Regions from separate parts of the Caballeronia sp. GAWG1-5s-s genome, predicted to be linked through region 1. Evidence: predicted binding sites of a transcription regulator. Region 1 holds the regulator's gene; the other holds the start of a gene.
The links. Region 1 encodes FliA, which starts transcription of late flagellar genes. Its sites were predicted from a motif close to CTAAAGTTTNNNNNNNNNNNGCCGNTA; they were not measured.
Positions count from the first base shown of each region.

Region 1 (14,594 bases):
AGCGCGCTAACGCCATGGCCGCTTACGCGTGCGCCAGTTCGCTGGCGCGATCACGCACCGTCGCTGCCGTCAGCACCAGTTCGATGATCTTGTCCTGCGTGTCGCTGTCGAGTGCCGGGAAGATAGGCAGGCACAGCACTTCGCGGGAGACAGCCGTCGCCACGGGCAAATTCGCCGGCCCCGCCGACGGCAGGCCACGGTAGCTAGGAAACTCGCTGATGAGGGGATAGAAATACCGCCGGGCGAGGATGTCTTCCGCGCGCAGCGCATCGTAAAGCGCGTCGCGCGTGATGGGGAAGTCTGCCGTCACGCGGACCGGGAAGTACGAATGGTTGCGCGTACTGTCGATGGGCGCGACAGGCAGCAGCAGTCCCTTCACGCCTGAGAGCGCCGCCTCGTAGCGCGCCGCAATCCGCGCGCGCGCAACAGCGATCCTGTCCATGTGCTGCAACTGCAAGAGGCCGAAGGCCGCCTGGAGTTCGTTCATTTTCGCGTTGATGCCGGGTTTCACGACCGTGACTTCATCGGCGAAACCGAAGTTCTTCAGATGGTCGATGTGGCGCTTTGTCTTGGCGTCGTGGCAGATGATCGCGCCGCCTTCGAACGTGTTGAAGATCTTCGTGCCATGAAAACTGAGCACCGACATGTCGCCGAACTTCAGCACGGACTCGCCCGACCGGCGCACGCCGAACGCATGAGCCGCGTCGTAGAGCACGCGCAGGCCATACGTGTCAGCGATCCGTTCGATCTCTTCGACGTCGCACGGGTTGCCGTAGACGTGAACGGGCAGGATAGCCGTGGTTTGCGGCGTAATGGCCGCCTCGATCTTGCGCGGATCGAGGTTCATCGTCACGGGGTCGATGTCGGCGAAGACGGGCTTGATGCCGTTCCAGTGCAACGCGTGCGTCGTCGCGACAAAGCTGAACGGCGTCGTGATGACTTCGCCCGTCACTTTCATCGCCTGCAACGCGGTGATCAGCGCGAGCGTGCCGTTCGAGAACAGCGACAGATACTCGACACCGAGGTATTCGCAAAGCGCCGCTTCGAGCTGCGTGTGGAAGGGGCCGCCATTGGTCACCTGCTTGCTGTCCCAGATCTTTTGCAGATACGGAAGAAACTCCTCGAGGGGAGGCAGGTAGGGCTGGGTGACCGGAACGAGTGTTTGCATGGCAGTCGCGAATGAGCGGAATGCGCAACAGGCGCACGTCCAATGAAACGAGAATAGCCTCGGCCATGGCAATCCGATCGATTGATCAAGCGGGCCAAACGCTGCTATTTCGAGGAATGGTTCGCTCGCGCGGGCGCGCGAGGAAGCGTAAGCGCGATCCAGCGCGACGTCAGGCGCGACATCAGTTGCGAATAGGGATGGAAACGCCTCGCTGTTCCGTGGATCGCGTCGAGCGACCGCTCGCTATTCTGTATGCAAGCCGTCGTGCCATAAATGCCCGGGCGCGGCCATGCAACTTCAGGCTGCCGATGTGCGCCCTCTTTCTCGAACAGGACCCGTTTTTCCATGACCACCGTCAGCATCCTCATTCCCGCGTTCAAGCCGGACTACCTTGCGAAGGCAATCGCGAGCGCGCAGGCACAGAGCTTCGTGGACATCGAAATCCTGGTCGGCGACGACACGGTGGACGGTCGCTTGCGCCCCATCGTCGAGAGCTTCGACGATCCGCGCATTCGCTATTTCCATCATGCCAGCGGGGACGCGCGTCGCAATTCGTTTCTGCTGTTCGAACAGGCGCGCGGCGAGTACATCAAGTGGCTTTACGACGACGACCTGCTCATGCCGCGCTCCGTGGAAGCATTGGTCGACGCGCTGCGCCAGCATCCCGGCTCGGCCATCGCCGTTCATGAGCGCGTCTTGATCGACGCCGACGACAACGTCCTGCACACGCCGCCGCCCCTTGTTCCGGCTGGCCAGGTTGCATTGGTCGAACGTCCGGTACTCGTCGAGCACATGGTCGCGCTGGCGAACAACTTCATCGGCGAGCCTAGCAACATCATGATGGTGCGCGATGCCGTCGACATGTCGACGGTCATGTTGTACCGCGGCTGGGACATTACGTTCCTCAACGACGTCAGCATGTATCTGAACCTCGCAGAACAGGGTCCGCTCGTGCTGCTGGGCGGCTATCTGAGCTGTTTCCGCCGGCACGGTACGCAGAATTCGGGTGTCGCGAGTCCAATTCTCGTTGCGGGCTACTACGAATGGGAAGTGATGGTGCGCGGCGAGGCGGCGGCGGGTCAGATGTCCGCGGAAGCGTTGATGCGCGCAAAAGCGCAACTGACTCGCTTGTACACGCATGGCATCGACACGCTCGGCATGGTCGAATTGCAGCCATTGCGCGCCAACCTCGACGAGCTGGTCAAACAGCCGACTGCGGGACTCTATGCGTCCCCGCGTTTTCGCGCCGACGCGGCAATGGCGAACGAAAGAATGCACGCGCGCGCGGCGGCTCGTCTGCGGACGCCGGAAGCCAATGTGGCCGCCGCCGAGAAGCCGGCGACGACGAATCCCGCTGTCGAGGCGCTGCTCGCGCGCGCCGTCGAATGTCATCAGGCCGATCGGCTCGACGAAGCCGAGACGCTGTATCGCGAGATCCTGGCGACAGATCCGAACCACCCCGAAGCACTGCATCTGCTGGGCCTCGTTGCTCACGCCTTCGGCCAATACGCGACAGCGTCCGAGTTGATCATGGCCGCCATCGCGGTTCGACCGGCGGCCGCGTTTTATTACAACCTCGGCAACGTCATGCAGGCGGACAACCGGCCTGCTGCTGCCGTCGAGTGCTTCCGCCAGGCGATCGCGCAGCAGCCCGACTATATCGACGCGTATTACAACCTCGGGATTGCACAGCGCGCGATGCACGACCTGACCGGCGCTGTCGATTCTTTCGTCAAGGTCGTGTCGCTGAAGCCTGATCACGCGCAAGCCTATAACAACCTTGCCACGACGATGATGCAACTCGACGAACTCGATGCTGCCATCGAGGCGTACAGCACGGCCATTGCGTTACGCCCCGAGTTGCCGGCGCCGCGCAGCAACCGGTTGTTCGCGTCGAATTACTACAGCGGTGTGACGCCCGCCGCGTACCTGGAGGAAGCCAAAGCTTTCGATGAAGCCATCACGCAGGGCGTTACGCCGTACCGTGACTGGCTCGTCGAAGCGACGCCCGCGACACGCCGAGCATTGCGCGTCGGCATTGTGTCCGGCGACCTGAATCAGCACGCCGTCGGTTATTTGCTCGAAAGCGTGGCGAATCATGTCGACGCAGCGCGCGTGGAGTTGCACGCGTATGCGACGCGCGATGTCGAAGATGCGCTGACGCTGCGCATCCGGCCGCACTTTGCGACGTGGACGAGCCTCGCCGGCATGACGGACGATGCCGCCGCCGCGCGCATCCGCGACGATCGCATCGACGTGCTGATCGATGCATCGGGCCATACGCAGTTCAACCGCCTGCCCGTGTTTGCGCGCAAGCCCGCGCCCGTGCAGGTCAGCTGGCCCGGTTACTTCGCAAGCACGGGTGTGCGCGCGATCGACTACATGCTCGGCGACCGTCACGTGATGCCGGAGAGCGAGGCACACCACTTCACCGAGCGCGCGTGGCGGATGCCCGACAGCTACTTGTGCTTCACGCCGCCTGCCGAGCAGCTGGACGTAGGCAACCTGCCGATGCTCGACAACGGACATGTGACGTTCGGCTATTTCGGCAAGCTCGCCAAGATTTCGGATCAGACGGTGATGTTGTGGTCACGCGTGTTGCATGCCGTCGCGCATTCGCGTCTGTTCATCAAGGCGCAGAATCTCGATCTGGATCACGTTCGCCAGTCGATCGTCGCGCGCTTTGCCGCACACGACGTCGATGCATCGCGCCTGATCCTGGAAGACCGTTCGCCGCGTGCCGAGTATCTGGCCGCGTATCGTCGGGTGGACATCGGGTTGAGCCCGTTCTCGTATCCCGGCCGCACGACGACGGCGGAAGGCCTGTTCATGGGCGTGCCCGTCCTGTGCCTGCGCGGCGAGCGGTTTCTGTCGCATATCTGCGAAAGCATGCTGCATGCTGCCGGCTTTCCCGACTGGATCGCACAGAGCGAAGACGACTATGTCGCCAAAGCCACGCAGTTCGCCGCCGATGCGTCGCAACTGCAAGCGCTTCGCAGCGGCCTGCGCGCGCAACTCGTCGCTTCGCCGCTGTGCGACGCTCCCCGCTTCGCGAAGCATCTGGAAGACGCGTTGCATGGCATGTGGGCGGCGCACGTCGCGCCCACCGAAGCTGTGGCGGGTTAGCCAGCGCGTGCCCGGCTGCCCGCCGGCCGGGCGCGAAGACGTCGTGAAACATTCAGTACGTTCTGCACACCGCGCGGCTCCAGGTCATTGACCACGCATGGCCAGAACTTCGCGCCCTCGGTCTGCTCGACCCAGAGCCTCGGCACGTCACGCGTGCCGCCGCGGCGCACGCCCAGCGCCATGTAGATCGCCCTGTTGAGGACCGCGTCTTCGTCGCGGATCTTGGCCCGCAGCGAGTCGAGCAAAACGCACTCGATAGATCGGCTCGCGCGGTCGCTGTGGCCATTCGCGCACATCGTCGATCACTCCGCCGGTCACCGTGCTGACGCACGGCATCGAAGCATCTACGGACTTCGTGCGCGTACATGGCGATGATCTTGTCGTCGAAGCCGCTAAAGCGTGGCTCGCCGTTGGCAATGAGCACCGGATGGAAGGCCTCTGCTCGGTCGCGGAAATTCGCTGTAGAGAAACCGTCGTCAGTCGTGACGCGCTTGTGGCCGGTGCGGTTGCAGTGATCGTGCTGCCCACCGGCTTGGTTTCGCCTTTCCGTAGCCGAGAAAGTGCGTCTGCTCGCCGCCCAAGCGCGCGCTCGCGGGCAGTTGCTCTTTCATCCGCGCGGTCAAGCGTTCCGGGCACCGGTTGCTTGATCAGCTCCGGATCGAAGCTCAATCCTTCGCCCGATTCGCTCGTCGTTTCTTCCTTGCGTTCGCGTCGCGTAACGAGGCTCGTTGGCCGTCCGTTCATGCCTCACACGCGTGGTTTCGCATAGGCTCGACGGCGCTGGCTTTCGCGTGGGTTCCAAGCAACTCTGACGCGTCCGTGCGAACTTGACCTACTTTGTCTGCTTTGCCAAAACAGGCACCAGCTTTACTGGCCATGCTGATTGACCAATACTCGGCGTACACGAAGGCCGTGCCATGACCTGCTCGATAACGGTATACGAGAAGACAAGGGGTTGCTGGTTCGATCCCAGCCGGGCGCGCCAAGTCGCACATCAGTCGCTTCGACGTCATCCCCACGAAACTCAAGCAACGCAACGCTTTGCCGTTAACCCTACGGCCGACCGCGCCCATTCTGACCGCGTCGACCGAACAAAAACAAAATCCAGGGGTTCACATGCAGCAGGCCCACCACCCGCCACGCTGGTCTCATGCGTTCGCATGGGCGGCGCTTCGGCATCCCGAACGCGAACAAGCCACGCTGCGCGTCGTGCTGGGCGCCGCGGTCCTGCTGGCCTACGCCTGCTACGCGTTGCTCGCCCCTTCGCACGATGCGTCGCTGGTCGCGCAAATCGTCGGACTCTATGTGTTCTACGGCGCGGTCACGCTGCTCATCGTCAGCCGCATGGCGTCGCCATCGAAGAAGCGGCTCGTCGTCACGACCATCGCCGATCAGGCGCTCGTCGGCGCCGCGCTCGCGGCAGGCGGGGAAACCGCGTTGCCGCTCTTGTGGGTGGTCTTCTGGTTTCTGATCGGCTCGGGCTGCCGCTACGGCAAGCGCACGCTCGCCGTCTCCTGCGCCACCGCGATGGTAGTCATCGGCGCGCTCGCGCTCTGGCAGCCGTGGTGGAACGCGAACTTATCCGCCGCGCTCGGGCTCGCGTTGAGCGTGCTGGCGGCATCGGTGTATCTGACCGTGCTCGTCGATCGTCTCGGCAACGCCAATCGCGATCTCGCGCGTCAGGCATCGACCGATCCGCTCACGGGTCTCGCGAACCGGTATGCGCTGGAACACATCGTCAATCGCACGATGTCCGACGCCTCGCAGGACACCGTTCTGCTCCTGATCGACCTCGACGGCTTCAAGGAAGTCAACGATACCTACGGCCACGCGGTCGGCGACCTGCTATTGCAGCAGTTCGCCAACGTGCTCGCCCGCCGCATGTCCAATAGCGACACCGTGGCGCGCCTGGGCGGCGACGAGTTCGTGGTGCTCGCGCTTCAGGCGCAGAGCCGCACGGCCGTCCTCGCGATCACCGAGGGCATTCACGCGGCGCTCGCGTCGATCACGTCGGTGGACGGCCGGCCGGTTTCGGTCTCGGCGAGCATCGGTGCGTGCATGCTGTCGAGCGCCGCCGACGCGCGCCACGCCGACATCCACGCCGTGCTGCGCGCCGCCGACCGCGCGATGTATCGCGCGAAAAGTCTCGGCATCGGCAAAACGGTGTTCGCCGAAGCGCGAGACTTCGAAGCCGGCTAGCGCATTAAGCCTCCACGCTCGTCCACGACTGCTCGCGCAGCTTGGCGCGCAAGCGGGCGACCGCCTGGCTGTGCAGCTGGCACACGCGCGATTCGCTCACTTCCATGACCGCGCCGATTTCGCGCAGGTTCAGGCCGCGTTCGTAGTAGAGGCTCATCAGCAGCTTCTCGCGTTCCGGCAGCTTGTCGATGGCTTCGATCAACGCGCCGCGCAGGCTGTCGTCGAGCAGCGCGGACAGCGGGTCCGAACGATCGACGCAATAGCGGTCGAGGAACGGCTCGTCGTCGGCGGAGCGGTCGAAGTCTTCGTAGTAGATCAGCTGGCTGCCGTGCAGGTCCTGCAGCATCGACTGATATTCGTCGAGCGGCATCTTCATGTGCTCGGCGATTTCCACTTCGCTCGCGGCGCGGCCGAGGTTCTGCTCGACCTTGTGCACCGCCGATTCGACTTCGCGCGACGTCTTGCGCATGCTGCGCGGCAGCCAGTCGTTCGCACGCAACTCGTCGAGCATGGCGCCGCGAATGCGCTGGCTCGCGTAGGTTTCGAACTGCGCGCCCTGATCTTCCTTGTAGCGGCTCGCCGCATCCAGAAGGCCGATCATGCCGGCCTGAATCAGGTCGTCGAGATCGACGCTCGCCGGCATCTTGGCGACGAGCTGAAGTCCGAGCCGACGAACGAGCGGCGCATATTTAGTCAGGACGTCCGACTGTGAGAGTTTGCCTTGGGCGTTGTACATCTGAGTCACCTTAATCTTGATCACATCGACGCCGTACTGGTCAATGCATGACTGGAGAACATCGACGCCATGCGCCCCGTCTCCCGTCCGCCCTTGTCAGCCTCGCCAACCGAAAACCGCGCGTCATTCCGGACCTGCGTCTCGCTCCCTGACGGCGCGGGACGCATCGGCCAATGCAGAAGCTCCGCCGCGATTTGCCGGTAGTCGCGCGCCGCGGCTGTCGCCGGGAACGCTTCCACCACGCAGCGCGAGAGCTCCTTCGCCCGAGTGACGCGCGCATCCTCGGACACATACCCTGCCTGCACGAGCGACACGGCCAGATACCGGCTCGCGACGCCCGACAGGTTGTCGAACGCGACCGCCGCGTCGGCCGGGTTCTGCACGTGATTGACGAGCACGCGGAACTGGCCGATCGCATGGGCGTAGTGCAGACGCTTGATGCACGCGTACGCCTCGGTGATCGCGGACGCGGCCACCCGCGTCACGATGAGAAAGTCATGCGCCTGCGCCGCGAGCGACGAGAGCGCGCCGTATCGGTCGAGCTGCGCGTCGATCAGAACGATGTCCGCCTGACCGTCGAGCAGCGCGCGGCACTGCGCGGCGTCGTGGCTGATGCGTTCGTCGCGTGGCGCGGCGAGCAGCGAGAAGCCGAACGGCGTGCGCGTCACCGCGTCGTGAAGCGCCTCGCGGCCCGACATCACCGCGGCGAGCGCCCCAGCGCCTGACGTACCGGCGAGGCGCGCAGCCGATGCCGCGTTCGCCCGCTCGTCGATCACGAGCACGTCCTTGCCATGCACGGACAGCGCCGCGCCCAGATTCACGACCGCCGACGTGCAGCCGATACCCGCCGGCCCGCCCGCCACCGCCACCACGCGCGAACCGCCTCGCGTGAGCAGCCTTCTCAGACCTTCGGCCTGATCGAGCACGAACTTATCCAAAGCGGACCTCATGCAGTTCGGTGGTGGCGCGCGCGGACAATGCGGAGAGCAGTGCCGGCACCTCGTCGTCCTGCGGCACGAAGGGCGAGCCTTCGCGCGGAATGCAGAACGCGCTCTTGATCAGAAAACGCTTGGTCGCGACGTACAGGTTCTCCGGCACCTTCTGCCCGGTCGAGACGTAATGCACCGGCAGCTTGTAGCGGATCACGGTATCGAGCACGCCGCCGAGATTCGTCGCTTCGTCGAGCTTGGTCAGGATGCAGCCCGCGAGCGGCGGCTGGTCGGCCGCGCTCTTGTACGCCTGCACCACTTCGTTGAGCGTGTCGCCGTGGCTCGTCGCGTTGAGCAGCAACAGGCGCTGCACCGGATGACCCGCGCCGCAGAGCATCGAAATCTGGTCGGACACCATGCGATCGCGCTGGCTCATGCCGATGGTGTCGATCAGCACGATGTGCTTGTTGCGCAGTTCCGAGAGCGCGAGTTGCAGGTCGGCGGCGTCTTTCACCGCGTGGACCGAGACGCCCAGAATCTTGCCGAAGATGCGCAGTTGCTCGTGCGCGCCGATGCGGTAGCTGTCTGTCGTGAGCAGCGCGACCTTGCTCGCGCCGAAGCGCATCACGCAGCGCGCGGCGAGCTTGGCCGTGGTCGTGGTCTTGCCGACGCCCGTCGGGCCCATCAGCGCGAACACGCCGCCGCGTTCCATCAGCGCGTCTTCGCTCGCCATCACCGGCAGGTTCGATTCGAGCACCTGCTGCACCCATTCCATCGCGTGCTCGGCGCTTTCCATCTCGGGCATGTTGTCCACGACCATGCGCACGAGTTGCGCGGAGAAACCGGCCGCGAACAGGCGCTTGGTCAGGCCGGCATTGCCCGGGCTGCGGCGCTGGCGCTCGCCCCACAGGAGACCGGAGAAGTGCTCTTCCATCATCTCGCGCATCGACGAGAGTTCGTGCATCACCGTTTCGTTGACGACTTGCTCCATGCGCGCGCGAATCGCGTCGGTCACGACGGCCGCCGCGTTCGCGGGCAGACCTTCGAGCGCGCTGTCGGGCGAAGCTTCGGCTTGCGGCGCGCCCGCGTTGATCTTGTGGGCGGCGCGGCGCGCGGCGACTTGCGCGGCTTCGCGCGCCCAGTCGGGCGTGTCGATCTTCGGCTGCGCCGGCTGGCGCATCGCGTAGTTGCTCGGCTCGGGCTTCTCGGCGCGCTGGTCGGCGAGCTTCTCGGCGGCCTTCGGCGCGGATGCCTTCGGCGGCACCGGCACGCCGAGACCGCGAGCGATCGCAGCGGATGCCGAGAGCGGACGATTCGACGGCATCGCGGCCTGCTCGGCGATGCGTCGCGCGTGCTCGATCAGCCACGGATTCGACTCGGCCATCGTGCGCGGTGCTTCGTCGGCAAAGGCGTCGCGCGGGGCGTCGTGGTGATCGAGGTCATCTGCATGCGCTTCGGGATTCGCGCCGAAAACCGACGAGAACACGTCGCCGCTCGCGTACGGATTCGCGGCGGCCGGTTGCTTCGCGGCCACGGCGGCTGCGGCTTGCGCGAGCGCGGAGCGCGGCGTGGCGCTCGGGAATGCGGCCGGCGCCTGTTCGTGCGCGGCCGGCGAAATGGATGCGATGTCGCGATCCGCCACGCCCACGATCTCGACCGAACCGTCGTCCAGCGTGCGATTCGACAACACGACGGCATCGGGGCCGAGCGCTTCACGAACCTGGCGCAGAGCGTCGCGGCTGTTCGCGCCAATGAATTTACGAATGTTCAAACTTGCCCCCGATGAGGTATGAGACTGCGATCTTTGCGAGGCGGGCGCTGCCGGATGTTTTGGGGCGCCCGCTTTTCAGTGAAGCCATTATTGCGAAGATGCCCTTCGGCCTATCGCGGGATAAAGGGTGAGAAACAGGGGTATTTCGACTGATGGACGACGCCCGTGCGTCCCGGCGGCAGCCGACCGGGAAAAGATTCCGCTTGTATTCCGCTTGTTAGCGGACAACGGGCCGCGCGGCGGCGTAAGCTCTAGGGCTCAACGCGCAATGCCCGGCTTCGGCCGGAACACAACAGGAGACTTGACCGCATGACCTCCGACGCTTCCTCCGCTCTTTCCCGTGAGACCACCGGCGCGCGTCTTGTCGTGGATGCGCTCGTGCACCACGGCGTCGAGCGCGTCTTTTGCGTGCCGGGCGAGAGCTTTCTCGCCGTCCTCGATTCACTGCACGACGAGACTGCGCAGATCCAGACCATCGTCTGCCGCCACGAGGCGGGCGCCGCGAACATGGCCGAAGCCGTCGGTAAGCTGACCGGGCGGCCGGGCGTCGCCATCGTGACGCGCGGGCCGGGCGCGACGCACGCGTCCATCGGCGTGCACACCGCGTATCAGGACTCCACGCCGATGATCCTGCTCATCGGCCAATGCGCGCGCGACCATATGGATCGCGAGGCGTTTCAGGAAATCGACTATCGCCGCATGTTCGGCCAGATGGCGAAGTGGGTCGCGCAGATCGACGATCCGCGCCGCGTGCCGGAATACATGAGTCACGCGTTTCATGTGGCGATGGCGGGGCGGCCCGGGCCGGTCGTGCTCGCGCTGCCCGAGGACATGCTCACCGAAGCGTGCGAAGCCGTGCCGCCCGCGCCGCATTACCAGCGCGTCGCGGCATCGCCCGCGCCCGCGCAGATGGAGCGGCTGCGCGATCTGCTGGCGAATGCGAAGAAGCCGTTCGTGATCGCGGGCGGCAGCGGCTGGACCGAAGCGGCGACGCAGGATTTCGCTCGCTTCATCGAGCGATGGCAACTGCCGGCGGGCTGCGCGTTCCGCTTCCAGGACACGCTGAACAACGAGCATCCAAACTATGCGGGCGATGTGGGCCTCGGCATCAATCCGGCCTTGGCCGCTCGCGTGCGCGACGCCGACGTGCTCTTCGTGCTCGGGCCGCGCATGGGCGAATCGACGACGGGCGGCTACACGCTGCTCGACATCCCGAAGACGAAGCAGACGCTCATCCACGTTCATCAGGGCGCGGAGGAACTGGGGCGTGTCTATAGCGCGGATCTGCCGATCGTTTCGGGGATGCCGGAGATTGCGTCGCTGCTGACTTCATTGGAACCGCCTGCCGAGATTGCCTGGGCCGGAAGCGCGGAAGCCGCGCACGCGGCGTATCTCGACTGGCGCAAGCCGCGCCCGATGCTCGGCGACGTCCAGCTCGGCGAAATCATGCGCACGCTGTCGGAGCGCTTGCCCGCCGACGCGATTGTCACGAACGGCGCGGGGAATTACGCGACGTGGCTGCATCGGCACTACGCGTACCGGCATTTTCGCTCGCAGGTTGCACCGACGAGCGGCGCGATGGGCTACGGCGTGCCGGCTGCGATCGCGGCGAAGTCGCTGTATCCGGAGCGCACGGTAATCGCCTTTGCGGGCGACGGCTGCTTCATGATGGCGAGCCATGAAATCGCGACGGCCATGCAGTATGGGCTGGCGGTGATTTTCGTGGTGGTGAACAACGCGCAGTACGGCACGATCCGCATGCATCAGGAGCGGCACTATCCGCATCGCGTGCATGGCACGGGGCTGACGAACCCGGATTTCGTCGCGTATGCGCGGGCGTTCGGGGCGCACGGGGAGCGTGTGGAGGCGACCGAGCAGTTCATGCCGGCGTTCGAGCGCGCGGTGAGTTCGGGGCTGCCTGCGGTCATCGAGATTCGGATTCCGCAGGATCAGAGTACGCCGGGGGCGACGCTGGAGCAGGTGCGGGAGCAGGGGAGGAAGTGAGATTTGGCTGCTTGGCTGCGAGGGACATTCGAAAACGACCCCAAGCGTCGGACATAGCGCCGGCTCTTGGGGATGCGTTCGGCCCTAGCGGCTGATTACCTCTTCAAACAGGTAGCGCATGGCTGCCGGTTTTGGGGCGGCCAGCCGTTTTCGCGAACGCGCCGATATGAGCCGCGCGTATTCGGTGAAGCGGCAATTCGACGATCAGGAAACCTCCGACTAACGCTCTTTCTGCGCGTCGATCCTACGGGCGTCGTGAAGATTTGTAATTTCGGCGATCCTTTTGCGGTTGTCGTGGCGCCATCGTTCGTCTAGTTAGTACGCTAGCAGTTGGCCCTGCGTAAGCGGTCAATAAACGAGAGCCGCTACACCAGACAACTATCAAGGATAACGAAGCAACACAGGAGACTGCTCATGATGCGACGAATCGCAGTAGTTGGCGACACCCTAAGTAACGGCGGCGAAATTCGCCTACAGGTGGAAATGCCGTTCACGATGGGCAGTGAAGGACATCAGGCTGCGCTCATCAATGGAGCGGCTTACTGCCCGGCCTGTGATAGTACCGGCTACATCGCCAAAGTCGGCGGTCCTCGTCGTATGACCATCGGAAAGAGTGAGATTGCGCTAGACCAAGACTGGGTGATTTGCGGCTGTCCCGAGCATCCTCACATCGTGGCGAAACTCGCGGGAGAAGCGTGGTACGACGATCTGGCCGACATCCTCGGTACGATGGGTTCGGAAAGGGCTGCCGGTACAGATTGCGCGTCGATAAGCACAGGCGCTTTCGATGAGTGCGTATGCGGTCTGAATGTCCCGGAAGGTTACCCGTACTTGATAGCGAAAGCAGACGGAGAAAGCCTGTGCGGCCGGACCGACAGTACTTGCCGTTTGCCTCGCATTCGCACGGGTAGCGCGGAGACTTACGAAATCTACTGGGGCGACGATGCTCTCAGCCACAAGGATTGGAAGTAATGCCGAACGCAAAAACCATCGTCCAGACTAACCGAATCCCCGGCTCGGTAAGACTCGTGAATCTAAGAGTGGTCCCGTTCGCCGAACTATGGGCCGCCTATCCGAAGTCTGCGCCATGCATTGATCCATCAACTGGAAAAGCTGCATTCGAAGACGAATGCGCGATTCGTTTCGGAGCATGCCTGGCCGCAGTCGGCATCACAAATAAATCCTTCAAGGGAGAAACGTGCTGGTTTCACGGTCATCCCCGAAGCCATACGCTTCGCGCAAAGGAGGTAGCGCAATGGCTTCACTTGCAACCATTCGCCGGTTGCCCGACGCCCGAGACCGTTACGGGCGAAGACTGGAAGGACAAGATTACAGGGCGTACCGGGATCGCGTTCTTCGGCAGCTATTGGCGGCGCTCGCTCAAAGAGAGACAACCGAGCGGCGACCACATCGACCTGTGGGACGGACAGCGCCTTACGCCGAGCACGGAAACTACTTTGAGATTCGGCCTTGGCATTTCGCACGTATGGAACCCGCTCTCTGCCATCGGTATCGGACCCGAGAATTTCTACTCGGACCTCTCGCAGGCGAAGACGATTCTGTTCTGGGACATAAAGTGAAGCGCGCGCTTCTATATGCCGGACTATTAGTCTGTGGCGCGCTCGTCGCTGGTCTCACTAGCTTGTATCTTGTGCTACCGAATTCAAACACGCCTTGCAGCGATGAATGCGGCGGTCGGGCGCTGGCGACGGCACTCGAAAGCGCGCTAGGCGGAGCAATCGTATGCCTGTTCGCGGGAATTTGCCTGATGCGCCGTCGGCGACGTGATCGAGTCTAGGAAGTCGATGCGCTCTAGCCAAGACAAACGGCCCGGCGTGCATTACGCACGCCGGGCCGTCCTCTTCAAGCCTTGCGACTAAGCCTTACTTCCCGCCCACGCTCTGCAACGTCGTCCACTTCCCGCCGACGACCTTATACAGCGTGATCCCGCCGTTCTTCAGATCGCCCTTCGCGTCGTACGCGAGGTGGCTCGTCGTCACGCCTTGCATGTCGGTCTTCGCGAGCACCGGCAGATACTTCGCCGGGTCCGTCGAGTTGGCCGCCTTCATCGCGGTGAACATGGCCATCGCGCCGTCGTAGGCATACGGCGAGTACGTCTGCACGTCTTCGTTGAAGCGCTTCTTGTACTTCGCTTCGTACGCCGCGCCGCCCGGCATTTCATTCATCGGCAGGCCGGCGAGCGATGCCACCGTGCCTTCCGCCGATTCGCCCGCAATCTTGATGAACGTGTCGGTCTTCACCATTTCGCCCGCCATCAGCGGCGCGCGGAAGCCGAGCGTCTTCATCTGCTTGACCATCGGGGCGGCCTGCGAATCCGCGCCGCCGTAGTACACGAGGTCCGGATTCATCGACTTGATCTTGGTCAGAATCGCCTTGAAGTCGACAGCCTTGTCGTTCGTGAATTCGCGATCGACGATCGTGCCGCCCGCCGCCTTGGCTGCCTTCTCGAACTGGTCGGCAAGGCCCTGGCCGTACGCCGTGCGGTCATCGACGATGGCGATCTTCTTGACCTTCAGGTTCTTCACAGCGAACTCACCTGCGACCGAGCCTTGCTGCGTGTCCGAGGTCATCATGCGGAACGCTGTCTTGAAACCCTGCGTCGTGTATTCCGGCGCGGTAGCCATCGCGATTTCGGGGATG
Region 1 is NZ_JALQDC010000001.1:35,583-50,176, forward strand. Features, by position in the region: gene NCR34_RS00180 (DegT/DnrJ/EryC1/StrS family aminotransferase) at 23-1,168, opposite strand; partial or broken gene NCR34_RS00185 (glycosyltransferase family 2 protein) at 1,514-1,840, shown strand; gene NCR34_RS00190 (O-linked N-acetylglucosamine transferase, SPINDLY family protein) at 2,441-4,294, shown strand; partial or broken gene NCR34_RS00195 (transposase) at 4,348-5,038, opposite strand; gene NCR34_RS00200 (GGDEF domain-containing protein) at 5,411-6,493, shown strand; gene NCR34_RS00205 (RNA polymerase sigma factor FliA) at 6,498-7,229, opposite strand; gene NCR34_RS00210 (MinD/ParA family ATP-binding protein) at 7,250-8,167, opposite strand; gene flhF (flagellar biosynthesis GTPase FlhF) at 8,160-9,929, opposite strand; gene NCR34_RS00220 (thiamine pyrophosphate-binding protein) at 10,239-11,933, shown strand; gene NCR34_RS00225 (PAAR domain-containing protein) at 12,348-12,905, shown strand; gene NCR34_RS00230 (T6SS effector amidase Tae4 family protein) at 12,905-13,513, shown strand; gene NCR34_RS00235 (branched-chain amino acid ABC transporter substrate-binding protein) at 13,817-14,594, opposite strand, start outside.

Region 2 (14,594 bases), on a different contig from region 1:
GTTCAACACGGTCTGACGGTAATTCGCTTCGGTTGCGCGATACCCCTCGCTCGCGAATGCGACCGCCGCCGAGCGACGGCCGCCATCGAACACGACCTGGCTCGCCATCGTGCCGATGGTCCACAAGAGACTCGGCGCGGAGATCAGGCTCGTGAGCGCGGTGCTTTCCCAGCCGATGGAGCCGTGCAACGTGAGGCTCGGAAAGAACGCGGCTTTCGCGACCCCGATCTGCGCGTTGGCGGCGGCCATCGCGCGTTCCGCAGACGCGACGTCGGGTCTGCGTTGCAGCACGTCGCTCGGCACGCCGAGCGGTATCGGCGGAATCGGGCGTTCATCGACTCTCGCGGCAATCGAGAATTGCGGCGCGGGCGTGCCGACCAGCGCGGCGATTGCATGCTCGTATTGCGCGCGCTGATTGAGCAGCAGTTGCGCTTGCACACGCGTCGAATCGAGCTGCGATTGCTGTTGCAACACATCGAGGCCGGATACCGCGCCGAGACTGTGCTGCGTGTTCACATAGTCGAGCGCCTTCTCCTGCAACTGCACCGAGCGATTGAGCACGTCGATCTCAGCATCGAGTTCGCGCATCGAGAAGTAAGCGCTCGCGAGATCGGTAGTCAAGACGAGGCGCGCGTTGGCAAGGTCATCGCGCGTCTGGTCTTCCGATGCCTGCGCGCTTTCCACTTCGCGGCGAATGCGGCCGAACAGATCGAGGTCATAATCGACCGTGGGCGCGAGCTTGAGATCGTTCTGCACGGTGGACATGCTCGGCGTGCTGTAGCTGTTCACCGGGCGATTGCGCGAGGTGCGCGTGCGTGCCGCCTGTGCGCCAAGATCTACTTCGGGCAGCGCGAGCGATGACGTCTGCGCGAGTGTAGCGCGAGCCTGCTCGTAATGCGCGCTCGCGGCGGCGAGCGTCTGGTTCTGCGCGAGCGCCTGCGTTTCGAGTCCGTCGAGAATGTCGTCATCGAAGCCGCGCCACCAGTCGAGAGCGAGCGGCGCGTGCGAAGGCTCGCCCACGCGCCAGTACGAGTCCGTCTTCCATGTCGGCGGCGTCTCGGCAAGCGGGCGCTGATAGTCGGGTCCGACCGTGCAGGCCGCGAGCATCGACAGCAACGCGATAGAGGCGATGCGTCTCATGATGCGGCCTTCTTGTCGCTCGCCTGCTGCTCGGGTTGCTGCGGTTGTTGCTGCTGCTCGTGCGGCTGGCCTTGTTGCGGTGCGATCACGACATGATCGCCGTCCGCCACCGAGTCGCTCGGGTTGATGATGATCTTGTCGTTCGCTTCGATGCCGCTCTCGATTTCCAGCGTCTGCCCGAGGTCCTGCGCGATCACGATCTTGTGGAGATGCACATGTCCGCTCGAATCGACGACGGCCAGGCGCGGACCTTCCGAGCGAAATAGCAACGCATTACCGGGAACGATCAGACGCGCATGCGCGACGGACGGCACCGCGACCTGCACATACGCACCGGGGCGCAGACGTCCATCGGCATTGGGCAGGGTCACTTCGATTTGCAGCGAACGCGTGGGCACGTCGATCGCGCCGGAGATGTGCGTGATCTTGCCGTGGAACTGTTGTCCCGGCAGCTCGGCTTGCGTGACGACCACCTGCTGCCCGACCGACACGTTTTGCGCGTAGGCCTGCGGCAGTTGCACATACACGCGCAACGGATCGGACTGCGCGAGCGCGAAGAGCGCGCGGCTTGCGCCACTGCCTGCATCGATGAGATCGCCGACATCCACATTGCGCTGCGTGACGACGCCAGCGAACGGCGCCACGATACGCTTGAACGATTCGAGCTGGCGCAGGCGCTTCACGTTGGCATCGGCGGCGGCGAAGTTCGCGACATCCTGGTTATAGGTGCTCTGGCGTTCATCGAGTTCCTGCTGGGAAACGGCATCGCGTTGGCGTAGTTGCTTCCACCGTTCGAGCGATGTCTTCGCGAGCCCAAGGCTCGATGCGGTCTGGTCGCGTTGCGCGACGGCCTGCGCGAGTTCCTGATCGATCTCGGGCGTGTCGAGATCGGCGAGCAATTGTCCCTGTTTCACGCGCGCGCCGATATCGACGTACCAGTGCAGCAGATAACCGGTTGCGCGCGCGTAGATCGGCGACTCGACGAAGCCGCGCAACGTGCCCGGCAGCGTGGTCTCGCCGCTGCCGTCCGTCTGTGTCGGCGACGCCACGTTGACGTATTGCTGCGCGTTCTGCTGCGTGCGCGTGGCGACCGAACGGTTATGCATGAGGTCGCTCACGACCGTGCGCGCGGCGCCTATCGCCAGCAGCGCGAGCACGATCACGATTGCAATCTTCGCGCGCTTCCATTCGAGATTGCGCGGCGGCAACGCCGGGCCTTCGTCGGGATCCCGAGCGGGAATGGCCAGCGATGCGTGGTTCTTTTCAGTCATGTTCGGCTTCGGGCGTGATGCGGTTCAGTGTTGATCGTGATGCTGCGCTTCGTCTTTGCGCCGCGCGCGGCGTGCGAGCCGCGCGTGAATGCCGGCGAACACGAGCGGCACGAAGAAGAGCGTCGATACCGTTGCGAAAAGCAGGCCGCCGATCACCGCGCGGCCGAGCGGCGCGTTCTGCTCCGCGCCTTCGCCGAGGCCGAGCGCCATCGGAATCATGCCGATGATCATCGCGAAGGCGGTCATCAACACGGGGCGAATGCGGCTCGCGCCGGCTTCGAGCGCGGCCGTGAGCGGCGGCGCGCCGGCCGCGAGGCGTTGCCTTGCGAAGGACACCATCAGGATGCTGTTGGCGGTGGCGACGCCCATCGTCATGATTGCGCCGGTCAGCGCCGGAACGGACAGATGCGTGCCCGTGAGAAAGAGCATCCAGATGATGCCTGCAAGCGCGGCAGGCAATGCGCTCACGATGATGAGCGGATCGATCCATGACTGAAAGTTCACGACGATCAGCAGATACACGAGCACGATCGCCATCGCGACGCCGACGCCCAGACCGAAGAACGATGTGCGCATGGTCTCCACCTGTCCGCGCACGGCGATCTGGCTTCCGCGTGGCAGCGTGCCGCGCGCCTGATCGACGAGCTCGTTCACGCGACGCGCGACGCTGCCGAGATCGCGTCCTTCCACGCTCACGAAGATGTCGATGACAGGGCGGATGTTGTAGTGCGACACGACCGCGAACTGACTCTGCGGGGACAAACGCACGAGGTTGCCGAGCAATTGCGTCGGCCCCGTGCCGGGCGCGGAGACGGGCGTGCGCATCAGTTCATCGACCGACGATATCTGATACTGCGGCGTCTGCACTGCCATGTTGTATTCGACGCCATTGCGCGGATTGAACCAGAAGCCCGGCGACGTCTGCGAACTGCCCGACAGCGAAATCAGCACGTTTTGCGCGACATTGCTCGCAGACAGATTGAGCTGCTGCAAGCGCGTGCGGTCCATCACGAGATTGAGCGTGGGTTGGTCGAGCTTCTGCTGGATATGCGTGTCCACGTTGCCGGGGATCATGCGTATCTGCTTCATCAGGTTGCTAGCGACCTGAAAATTGCCTTGCTGGTTTTGCCCTTGAATCTGCACGTCGATGGCCGCGGGGAGACCGAAGTTCAGGATTTGCGTGACGATATCCGCTGGCTGAAAGAAGAATTCGACGCCGGGAAAAAGGCGCGGCAGCAGGGAACGCAACTGGTCGATGTAGGTTTGAGTCGGCGCATGATCGGGCTTGAGCGCGACCTGTATCTCGCCATCCAGCGTGCCGATCGTGCCCGCGTTGCTATATGACAAGTTGATGCCGCTATACGGCAGGCCGAGGTTGTCGAGAATGGTGGCGAGTTCGTCCTGCGGCACGACTTTGCGCACGACCTTCTCCACTTCGTCCGCAAGACGCGCCGTTTCCTCGATGCGCGTGCCGGTCGGGGCGCGCATGTGCATGCGGATATCGCCGGCGTCCACGCTCGGGAAGAAGTCTTCGCCGAGCACGAATACCAGTCCTGCCGACAACAGACAGAACCCCAGAAATAGCGAGCCGAAGACGCGTCGCCGCACGAGCAGGCTGCTCAGAATGACGATGTAAGCAGCGCGCATGCGTTCGAAGCCATGATCGAACCGGCGATGCAGCCGCATGAAAAGATTTGGTTTGGCCTTCGCATCCGCTGCGTGCGCGTGGCCCATCAAAAGCATGGCGAGCGTCGGCACGAGCGTGCGCGACAGGACATACGACGCGAGCATCGCGAAGACGACGGCTTCCGCGAGCGGCACGAACAGGTAGCGGGCCACGCCGGTCAGGAAGAACATCGGCACGAACACGATGCAGATGCATAGCGTGGAAACGAGCGCAGGCACGGCGATTTCGCCCGCGCCTTCGAGAATCGCTTCGTGCAGGTCCGTGCCCATGTGCAGATGGCGCTCGATGTTCTCGATCGTCACCGTCGCGTCGTCGACCAGAATGCCGACAGCAAGCGCCAGGCCGCCGAGCGTCATGATGTTGATGGTCTGCCCGAGCGCATGCAATGCGAGCAGCGAAGAAAGAATCGACAACGGAATCGAGACGGCGATGATGCACGTGCTGCGCCAGTTTCCGAGAAACAGCAGGATCATGGCGGCGGTCAATGCGGCGGCAATCAGCGCTTCGCGTACCACGCCTTCAACGGCGGCCTTGACGAAGACGGACTGGTCGAACAGTGCCGTGATCTTGAGATCTTGCGGCAGCGCCGCTCGCGCTTGCGGCAAGAGGCTGTGCAACGTATTGACGATGGCGAGCGTCGACGCATTGCCGTTCTTCAACACGGAGATGAGCACGCCGCGCCGGCCGTCCTGTCGCACGATATTCGTCTGCGGCGAGGAGCCGTCGCGCACGTGCGCCACTTCGCGCAAGTACGTGGTGGCGCCGTTGACCGTGCGCACCGGGATGTCGTTCAGGCCCGCAACCGTCGTCGGCGAGCCGTTCATGTTGATCGTGTATTCCTTCGAGCCGATCTTCGCGGTCCCGGTCGGAAGAATCAGGTTCTGCGCGTTGACGGCGCTCACCACGTCTATCGGCGTGAGACCCTTGGCAAGAAGCGCGCGCGTGTTCAGGTCCACGGAAATCAGGCGCGTCTTGCCGCCATACGGATACGGCACGGCCGCGCCCGGAATGGTCACCAGTTGCGGACGCAGAAAGTTGAGCGCGGTGTCGTTCAGTTCCTGCTCCGACTGCTTCGGACTCGACAGGCCGAGCTGAATCACCGGAATACTCGACGCCGAATAACTGATGACGAGCGGCGGCGTCGCGCCCGGCGGCATCTGCTTGAGCTGCGCCTGCTCGACGGCGACCGTCTGCGCAATCGCCGTCTGAATGTTGGCGGTCGGCTGCAGGAAAAGCTTGATGATGGCGATGCCCGGAAGCGATTGCGACTCGATGTGCTCGATGTTATTGACCGTCGTCGTGAGACTGCGCTCGTTGACGGACGTGATGCGATTGGCGATGTCCTGCGAGGACAAGCCCGTGTACGTCCAGATGATGCTGACCACGGGAATGTCGATCTCTGGCAGCACGTCTACCGGCGTCGTCAACAGGACGAACGGCGTGGCCAGCACGATCATGATGGCCATGACGATGAACGTATAGGGGCGCTTCAGCGCAACGTTGACGATCCACATTGAGTCGTTAGGAGAGTGCGGGGAAGGGCGCCGGAATCGCGCTTGTCAGCGCGCGGCGTTCCACGAAGAGGCGGGCGCCTTACGTTCGGTGCCGCTATGGTAGTGCGCGGGCACCAACGAGATAATGACGCGAAAATGGCGCTGCCGTCATATTCGATCGATTACGCGCGAACGTTCGGACGTTTATGAATCGCGGAGCAACCGCGCGAGGCGGTCGCTCCATGACGGCATCAGTTCACGTTAACGTTGGTGTCGTTGGATGAGGATTGCGGAGTCGCGGAGCGATACACGCTTGCGCCGGTATAGATGCCCTCGCGTCGGTCAAGGAAGCTGCCGGGATATCGTTGATCGTCGACGCCCGGAAAGTAGCCGGCCCGCTCGGCTCGAATCAGGTCGTCGTGGACCTGCTGCCGCGTCAAACCGTTCGACTGCGCGGCGGCGGCAAGCGGCGAGAGTGCGAACACAACGATGGCAATGCGCGTGACTGGCTTCATGGCGAACTCCTCATGCAGATGATGGACGGACGCAAATCCAATGCGCGTCCACGGCAGAGCCGCCGTGGACCGGTCCATTGTAAATACGAGCGTTAGCAAGAATTCGCCTGTTTGCGGCGGTTTTATCGAACGCTGCGAGGGAATGCAGTGAACGAATGCGCGGACTATTGCGGCATCTGCTGCGAAGGCGTATTCGACAAAGCACCGCCCGAGGCCGACGTGCCTTCCGGCGATGCGCCATACGCCGTGCCTTCATGCACGCGCGCTTCGGCCGCCTCGATGTCGTTGGGATAGAACGCCTCGCGTGCCGCCGGCCGATAGCCGGCCTGCTCCAGTTGCTGAAGGTCCTGCTTGACCTGATCGCGCGTGAGGCCTTGCTGGGCCATCGCGGCGACGGGCGAGGCAATGAGCGCGGCGGCGACGATACGCATGACGAGTTTCATGGCGAACTCCTGTTACGGGTGATTGGCGATCGCGGCATGCGGTCGGGAAAGAGGAGCGAAAGCAGAGAAGAGCGCTTTCGCCACGGCTGAATTCTATTTGTCGTACCGTGACGAGATGCTGGCGCGCACATGACGTTTCAGTCAGCGGCGCGTGCGTGTCGGCTGCCTGAAAGACGGCGCGGCCAGTGATAGACTCGCCTGCGCGCGAGGCCCGCCCATCCGGCGAAGCGCTCGACGCCGCGCCTTTTTTCATCCAACCGGATACGATCAATTGCCGTTCAAGCTGCCGACTACCGCTACCGCTCCGTTCTGCCCGTCAGAAGTCAAAGGCTCCGTCATCGTTGCGCCGGGCACGCCGCTCTGGAAGAAGCTGCTGCAATTCGCGGGGCCGGGGCTGCTCATCTCGATCGGCTACATGGACCCGGGCAATTGGGCAACCGACATCGAAGCAGGCTCGCGCTATGGCTATAGCCTGCTGTTCGTCGTCGTGTTGTCGAGCATCGCGGCGATGGTGCTGCAATGCCTGTCGATGCGCCTCGGCATCGTCACCGGCCGCGATCTCGCGCAGTTGTCGCGCGAGCGTTACGCGAAGCCTGTCGCCAATGCGCAATGGATGCTCGCGGAGTTGTCGATCATCGCGTGCGATCTCGCCGAAGTGCTCGGCGGCGCGCTCGCGTTTCATCTGCTCTTCGGCTGTTCGCTGATGTGGGGCGTGATTCTCACGGCATTCGACACGCTGATCGTGCTGGGGCTGAAGGGCAAGAACTTCCGCGACCTCGAAGCGATCATGCTCGGGCTCATCGCGACCATCGGCGTGGGATACATCGTGGAGCTGGCGCTCGTCAAACCGCACTGGCCGTCCGTCGCGGCGGGACTCGTGCCGTCGTTCAACGTGCTGTCCGAGCGCGAGCCGCTTTATCTCGCCATCGGCATTCTGGGCGCGACCGTGATGCCGCATAACCTGTATCTGCATTCGTCCATCGTGCAGACACGCGTGGTCACTCGCGAGCCGAAGGATCTTGCTTCATCGATCAGGCTTTCGCGGCTCGACACCATCGCGTCATTGATGCTTGCGCTCCTGATCAACGCTGCGATCCTGATTCTCGCGGCTTCCGCGTTTCATGCGACAGGTCACACGCAAGTGACCGAGATCGAGGACGCATACAAGCTGCTCGCGCCCATCGTCGGCAGCGGGCTTGCGGCTATTCTGTTCGCGGTGACGCTCTTCGCTTCGGGTCAGAGCTCCACCTTCACGGGGACCATTGCGGGGCAGGTCATCATGGAAGGCTTTCTGCGCCTGAAGATTCCGTGTTATCAGCGGCGCTTCATCACGCGGGCGCTCGCGCTCGTGCCTGCGCTGATCGGTGTCTATATGCTCGGCAACGGCGCGGTCGGCAAGCTGCTCGTCGCGAGCCAGGTCGTGCTGAGTCTGCAATTGCCGTTCGCGCTGTATCCGCTGATTCGCATGACGAGCGATCGCGCGCTCATGGGCAGCTTCGCGAACGCGTCGCATACGAAGGTGATCGCGTGGCTGCTTTTCGTCGTGATCAGCGCCGCGAACATCTGGCTCGTCGTGCAGACCGCGACAGAGTGGTTCGCATAAGCGCGAGACTTACGCGAACCACTCACGGCTTACTTGACGACCGCGACCGGCGTATTCGATTTCGCCGCGACGGCAGCGGGAATCGCAGCGTCGGCAGGCAGTGCCTGATCGACCGTCGTGCGTCCGCCATCGCGGAAGAACGCGAGTTCAGCCGCCTTGTTCAGCACGAGAATGCTGATACGCCGGTTCGTCGGCTCGTCGATGACGTCCTTGTTGAGCGGCAGGGCGTCTGCGAGACCGCGCACTTGCAGTACCTTGCCTTCGTTCATGCCACCGGCGACCAGCGCGCGCCGCGCCGCGTTCGCGCGCTCGCTCGACAGTTCCCAGTTCGAATAGCCTTTCTGATTGCCGGAGTAGGGCACGGCATCCGTATGGCCTGCAATCGACACGCGATTGTCGACGTCGTTGAGCGATGCGCCGATGTTCGACAGAATCGTCGTCACATAGCTTTCGAGCTTCGAGCTGCCCGATGCGAACATCGGCCGCTTGAGTGAATCGACAATCTCAATGCGCAAGCCTTCGCTCGTGATCGCAATGCGGATCTGATCCTTGAACGCGCGCAATGCGGGCGTGTTCTCGATCAGCGCGGTCAGCTTTTGCTTCAGTTGTTGCAGGCGCTGCATGTCGTCGACAGCGACTGCCGCGCGCGCGATGGAAGGCGGCACCGGCTGCGTCTGGCTCTTGTTGGCTTCGCCGGGACGCGAGCTGGACAGGTCCTTGCCGCCGCCGTTGACGACGCTCGTATGCGCGGAGGCGCCGCCTTCGCTGCCGAACAGCGCCGAGAGCGGCGTATTGAAGTATTGCTCGATGCCTTCCTTGTCGTACTTCGACGTGGAGCCGAGCAGCCACATCAAGAGGAAGAACGCCATCATTGCAGTCACGAAGTCCGCGTAGGCGATCTTCCACGCGCCGCCGTGATGGCCGCCGTGGCCGCCGCCCTTCTTCTTGCGACGCACGACGACAGTGGGCGCGAGCACGGATTGCAACGGGTCGCGTGACGGTCTTTCAGCCATGAACGATGCTCCTTGTGTCTACGCAGCAGCGGGTCAGGCCGACTTCGGCGTCTTGGTGGCGCGCACGGCGTCGTCCAGTTCCTTGAAGCTCGGACGGTCCGCCGTGAAGAGCACCTTGCGGCCGAACTCGACAGCGACCGTCGGCGCGTAGCCGTTCATCGACGCGAGCAGCACGGACTTCACGCACTGGAACGGCTTGGCTTCTGCCGCGCCCTTCGCGTTGAGCAGGTCGGCGAGCGGGCCGATGAAGCCGTATGCGAGCAAGATGCCGAGGAACGTGCCGACGAGCGCGCCCGCGATCATCTCGCCGAGCACGGCGGGCGCAGCGCCCACCGAGCCCATCGTATGCACCACGCCCATTACCGCGGCCACGATGCCGAATGCAGGCAAGCCATCGGCCATCTTCTGAATGGCGTTCGCGGCCACCGCGCTTTCCGTGTGATGCGTCTCCAGTTCCTCGTCCATCAGGTCCTGCAATTCGAGCGCGTTCACGTTGCCCGCCGACATCATGCGCAGGTAATCGACGATGAAGTCGAGCAGGTGATGATCCGCCATCACGTGTTCGTATTTCTGGAAGACGGGGCTGGACTCGGGCGCGTCGACGTCTGCTTCGAGCGCCATCATTCCTTCCTTGCGGGCCTTTTGCAGCAGTTCGTACAGCAACGCGATGAGCGACAGGTATTTCTCTTTGCTATACCCGCCGCCTTTGAATACCTTGGGCAGCGCCTGCAAGGTTTTCTTGAGCGTGGACGTGGGGTTCGATACGACGAAAGCCCCGATGGCCGCGCCGAAGATACACAGCAATTCAAAAGGCTGAACGAGGGCCGCGAGGTGACCGCCGACCCCCATGAAGCTCCCGATGACGGAGCCGATGACGACTACCCATCCGATAACGACAAACATGATTTCTCCGCAAATGTCCGGGCGTTGCGAGCCGTGCGCGCTCGTCAGCGAAACACGCACGGCTCGCAATGCATTGTCTGGATGATGCTGGGCTTTTTAACGGCGCAGTACACGCCGACATTTAGGGTGGTGCCCGCAAACATTTCGACGCGGCCTCGCCCAAGGTAAAACTTACGCGCGTGCTTTACGCGCAAGGTAATGGATTGCTGCCATGCGCTTCGTCTAACATCGGCGCATGGACACGACACTCACAGAAGCGAAGCCGCGCGCGCCGGGCGTCACGCCTGCCACGGTCGGCATGTTGCTGCGCGAATGGCGTCAACGCAGGCGCATGAGTCAGCTCGAGCTTGCTTGTATAGCGGACGTTTCGACGCGCCACTTGAGCTTTATCGAATCCGGACGCTCCGTGCCGAGCCGCGACATGTTGATCCGGCTCGCCGAGCAACTCGACGTGCCTTTGCGCGAGCGCAACGCGCTCTTTCTCGCAGCGGGCTATGCGCCGCTGTACAAGGAGCGGCCACTCGCGGACCCGGATCTCGAACCCGCGCGACGTGCGGTCGAACTCGTGTTGAAAGGCCACGAGCCGTATCCCGCGCTCGCGGTGGATCGTCACTGGACGATGATTGCCGCCAACGCCGCGCTGCAACCGCTCGTCGCGTCGGCGGATGCGTCCTTGCTTGCGCCGCCGGTCAACGTGCTGCGCCTCTCGCTGCATCCGCGCGGGCTCGCGAGCGTCATCGAGAACTGGCACGAGTGGCGCGCGCATCTGCTCGCGAGGCTGCGTCGGCAGATCGACGTGTCAGGCGACCCGACGCTCGCCGCGCTGCTCGACGAACTCGAAGCGTATCCTGCGCCGCCGCACGCGGGACGCGCCGAACGCGGCGCAACCGATTCTGTCGTCGTGCCGCTGCGCTTGCGCACGGAGTTCGGCCTGCTGTCGCTCATCAGCACGACGACGGTGTTTGGCACGCCGGTCGATATCACGCTCTCCGAGCTCGCAATCGAAGCCTTTTTCCCCGCAGACGACGCCACCGCGCGCATACTCCATCGGGCGCACGGCGAGCGTCGCTGACGGGTGATGTGGAACCTGCTGCCGCCGCGCGAATCAATCAACAGGAGGGGAGCGGCGCGCGCTGCCAAGTGCGCGCCGGTGCCTGCGTCAGCTTTTGTCCAACCAACGCAGAAGGCAGCCATGATTCAGACATTCGAACACGTGATCGGCGGCGAGCGCATGCAGTTTTGCGCGAGCATCGCGGAAGGCGGCGGACCGCAGCGCGTCATCATCAGCCGGGCGGACTCGGCGGAATCGCTCGTCATCGTCCAGGCCGATGGCATCATCGGCACGATCAGGGCAGAAGTGGAAGCGCCGGATACGTTCGTCGCGGACGCCGTGCGCAAGGCGCAGCAGGACGCGTTGATCGAACGCGCGCTGGAAACCGGCGAGGTTCAGACGACAAGCCTCTAGGTGTTTTTATCCGACCGATGCCGGCGCAGCCCGGAAGGGTGCGCGGGCATTCGTCATGCGGACATGAACGGGCCGCTACATGCGCGGCTCGCCGTTCTTCGGATCGGCCGGGACGAGCGGCATCGCGGAATCGGGACCGTCCGGCATGTCGGGATCGTCGGGATTCGGCGCCGCATCCGGATCGAGCAACTTGTCCGGGTCCGGTTCGACGGTTTCTTCCGGGGCGTGTGGCTGGCTGGACATGATGCGGGTTCTCCTTGAAGTGACTTGAGCCGGTTCGCAACCTGTGTTCCCGCCGATGCCCACGCGCTATTTCACCGCGCGTCGCGGTCGGTTCGCGGCTTCATTGCCGTCGGCCGCCGTGCCGCCGCGCACGCCACGCGCGATGACCGCCGCGCACGCCAGCATCGCCACCGATGCAGCCGCCGACCAGCGCACCGCATCGACGATTTGCGCCGATGCCGCCGCGCCTCCCGCGTGGCCCGCTAACGCGCCGAACGCGGCCACGCCCATTGCGCCGGCAGCCTGCCGCGCGGTGTTCAGCACGGCCGACGCCGTTCCCGCGCTTCGCTGGCCGACGGTGCCGAGGAGCGCCGTGGTCATCGCGGGAACCGCCACGCCCATGCCGGACGGAATCAGCAGGAACGGGAGCAGCAGAGCAACCGTCGGCGTATGGGCATCGACGAATGGGAGCGACGCGAAACCCACCGCGTCGAGCAATGCGCCGGCGATCATCGGGCCGCGCGAGCCGAAGCGCGCCACCACCGGACCGCTCGCGAGATTCGACAACAGGAAACCGCCCGTGAGCGGCAAAAACGCGAGGCCGGTCTGCAACGGCGAATGGCCGAGCACGCGTTGCAAATACAGACTCAGCACGAACACGCTTCCATAGTAGGTGAAGTTCACGGCGATGCCGAACAGCACCGCAGCGCTGAACGTGCGCTCGCTAAAGAGCGCGAGCGGGAGCATCGGCGCGGGGCTTCTTCTCTCGACTGCGATGAACGCGGCCGTCGCCGTCACCGCGATCGCGAATGCGCCGGTCACGAGCGGATGCGACAGCCCGAGCGGCCTCGCTTCGATCACCGCGCCGACCAGCGCCGTGAGCGCCACGATGGCGAGCGCCTGGCCACTCACGTCGATGCCGTCGCCGCGCCCGTGCGACGGCGTCTCGTCCACCCATGCGAGCGTCGCCGCGACGCCCGCCGCGCAGATCGGCAGATTGACCCAGAAGATGCTGCGCCAGCCGAACGCCGCGATCAGCGCTCCGCCGACGATCGGCCCTGCCGCGATGGACACCGCGCCCGCCGCCGTCCATAAGCCGACCGCGCGCGCCCGCACGCGCCGATCGTGGCCACACGCGGCGTTCAGCAGCGCGAGCGAATTCGGCAGCATCGCCGCCGCGCCGACGCCCTGAATCGCGCGGGCGGCGATCAGCTGCGCGGCATCGCGGGAAAAAGCGCAGGCGAGCGAAGCGAACGCGAAGATCGCGAGGCCGCAGACGAACAGCCGCCGCGCGCCGAACCGGTCGCCGAGCGAGCCGGCCAGAAGCATCAGCGCGGCGAATGCGAGCGCGTAGGCGTCCACGGTCCATTGCAGGCTCGCGACGCTCGCGCCGAGATCATGTGCGATGCTCGCGAGCGCGACGTTCACGATCGACACATCGAGCTGCGAGACGACGAAGCCGACACTCGTCGCGGCGACGACGCACAACTGGCGGGAAGACAGGTTCGAGTTCATGCCGCTCATCGTAGGCGCGTGGCGCGCGGGATGTTTCGGCCTCGCCTGAAATTAAAATGGCGCACCGCCGAGGCGTGCGCCACTGTCTTGCCGTCACGACGAAACGGCTCGCGGCCTCAGCGTGCTTCCTTGATGAAGAGCGCGGTCACCGCGCCGACGACGCACAGCGCGCCGACGTAGAGCGCGGGCGCGGCCGGGCTCGATTTCATCATCAGGGAGACGACGATCGGCGTAAGTCCGCCGAACACCGCGTACGCGACGTTGTACGAGAACGAGATGCCCGAAAAGCGCACGGCGGGCGGGAACGACTTGACCATTACGAACGGAATCGCGCCGATCACGCCGACCGTGAAGCCCGTGAGCGCGTACCACGGCAACAGCGTCGAGGCATCGACCGCGACTTGCTGGAACAGCGCGTAGTACGAGCCCGCCAGCAGGAACGCGCCGACGAAAAGCGTCTTGCCCGCGCCGATGCGGCCGGCAATCGCGCCCGCGAGCACGCAGCCGACCGTGAGACACAGCGTCGCGGCGCAGTTCGCGATCAGCACTGTGGCCGGCGCAATGTGGAACTGCTTCTGGAGCAGCGTGGGCGTCATCAGGATCACGACGACGATGGCGGCCGAGAGCATCCACGTAAGCAGCATCGACACGATGACGGCGCGGCCGTGGTCGCGCAAAACGGCCTTCAGCGGCAGTTCCGCCGCCAGCGACTTGCGCTTCTGGAGTTCGGCAAACACCGGCGTTTCATGCAGCCAGCGGCGCAGATACACCGAGCAGAGTCCGAACAACCCGCCGAGCAGGAACGGCAGACGCCACGCGAAGCTCGCGACATCGGCAGGAGCAAACGTCTTGTTGATGGCCGTCGCGATCAGCGAGCCGAGCAGAATGCCCGCGGTCAGGCCGGCCGTGAGCGTGCCGCACGCATAGCCGATGTGACGGCGCGGCACGTGCTCCGAGACGAAAACCCACGCGCCCGGCACTTCGCCGCCGACCGCCGCGCCCTGCATCACACGGAAAACCAGCAGCAGAACGGGCGCCATCAGGCCGAGGGACGCGTACGTGGGCAAGAGGCCCATTAAGAGCGTCGGGACCGACATCAGCAGGACAGAAAGCGTGAACATCCGCTTGCGTCCGAGCAGATCGCCGAAATGCGCCATCACGATACCGCCGAGCGGCCGCGCCAGATATCCGGCGGCAAAGATGCCGAAAGTCTGCAATTGGCGCAGCCAGTCAGGAATGGACGCCGGGAAGAACAGCTGGCCGATGACCGGCGCGAAGAACACGAAGATGATGAAGTCGTAGAACTCGAGCGCGCCGCCGAGCG
Region 2 is NZ_JALQDC010000022.1:365,021-379,614, forward strand. Features, by position in the region: gene NCR34_RS15965 (efflux transporter outer membrane subunit) at 1-1,140, opposite strand, end outside; gene NCR34_RS15970 (efflux RND transporter periplasmic adaptor subunit) at 1,137-2,411, opposite strand; gene NCR34_RS15975 (efflux RND transporter permease subunit) at 2,436-5,612, opposite strand; gene NCR34_RS15980 (DUF4148 domain-containing protein) at 5,843-6,106, opposite strand; gene NCR34_RS15985 (DUF4148 domain-containing protein) at 6,271-6,549, opposite strand; gene NCR34_RS15990 (Nramp family divalent metal transporter) at 6,821-8,152, shown strand; gene motB (flagellar motor protein MotB) at 8,182-9,165, opposite strand; gene motA (flagellar motor stator protein MotA) at 9,199-10,068, opposite strand; gene NCR34_RS16005 (helix-turn-helix domain-containing protein) at 10,304-11,140, shown strand; gene NCR34_RS16010 (hypothetical protein) at 11,261-11,533, shown strand; gene NCR34_RS16015 (hypothetical protein) at 11,609-11,776, opposite strand; gene NCR34_RS16020 (MFS transporter) at 11,843-13,279, opposite strand; gene NCR34_RS16025 (MFS transporter) at 13,387-14,594, opposite strand, start outside.
Region 2: the regulator FliA is predicted to act here: its motif matches at 10,166-10,192, upstream of motA (flagellar motor stator protein MotA).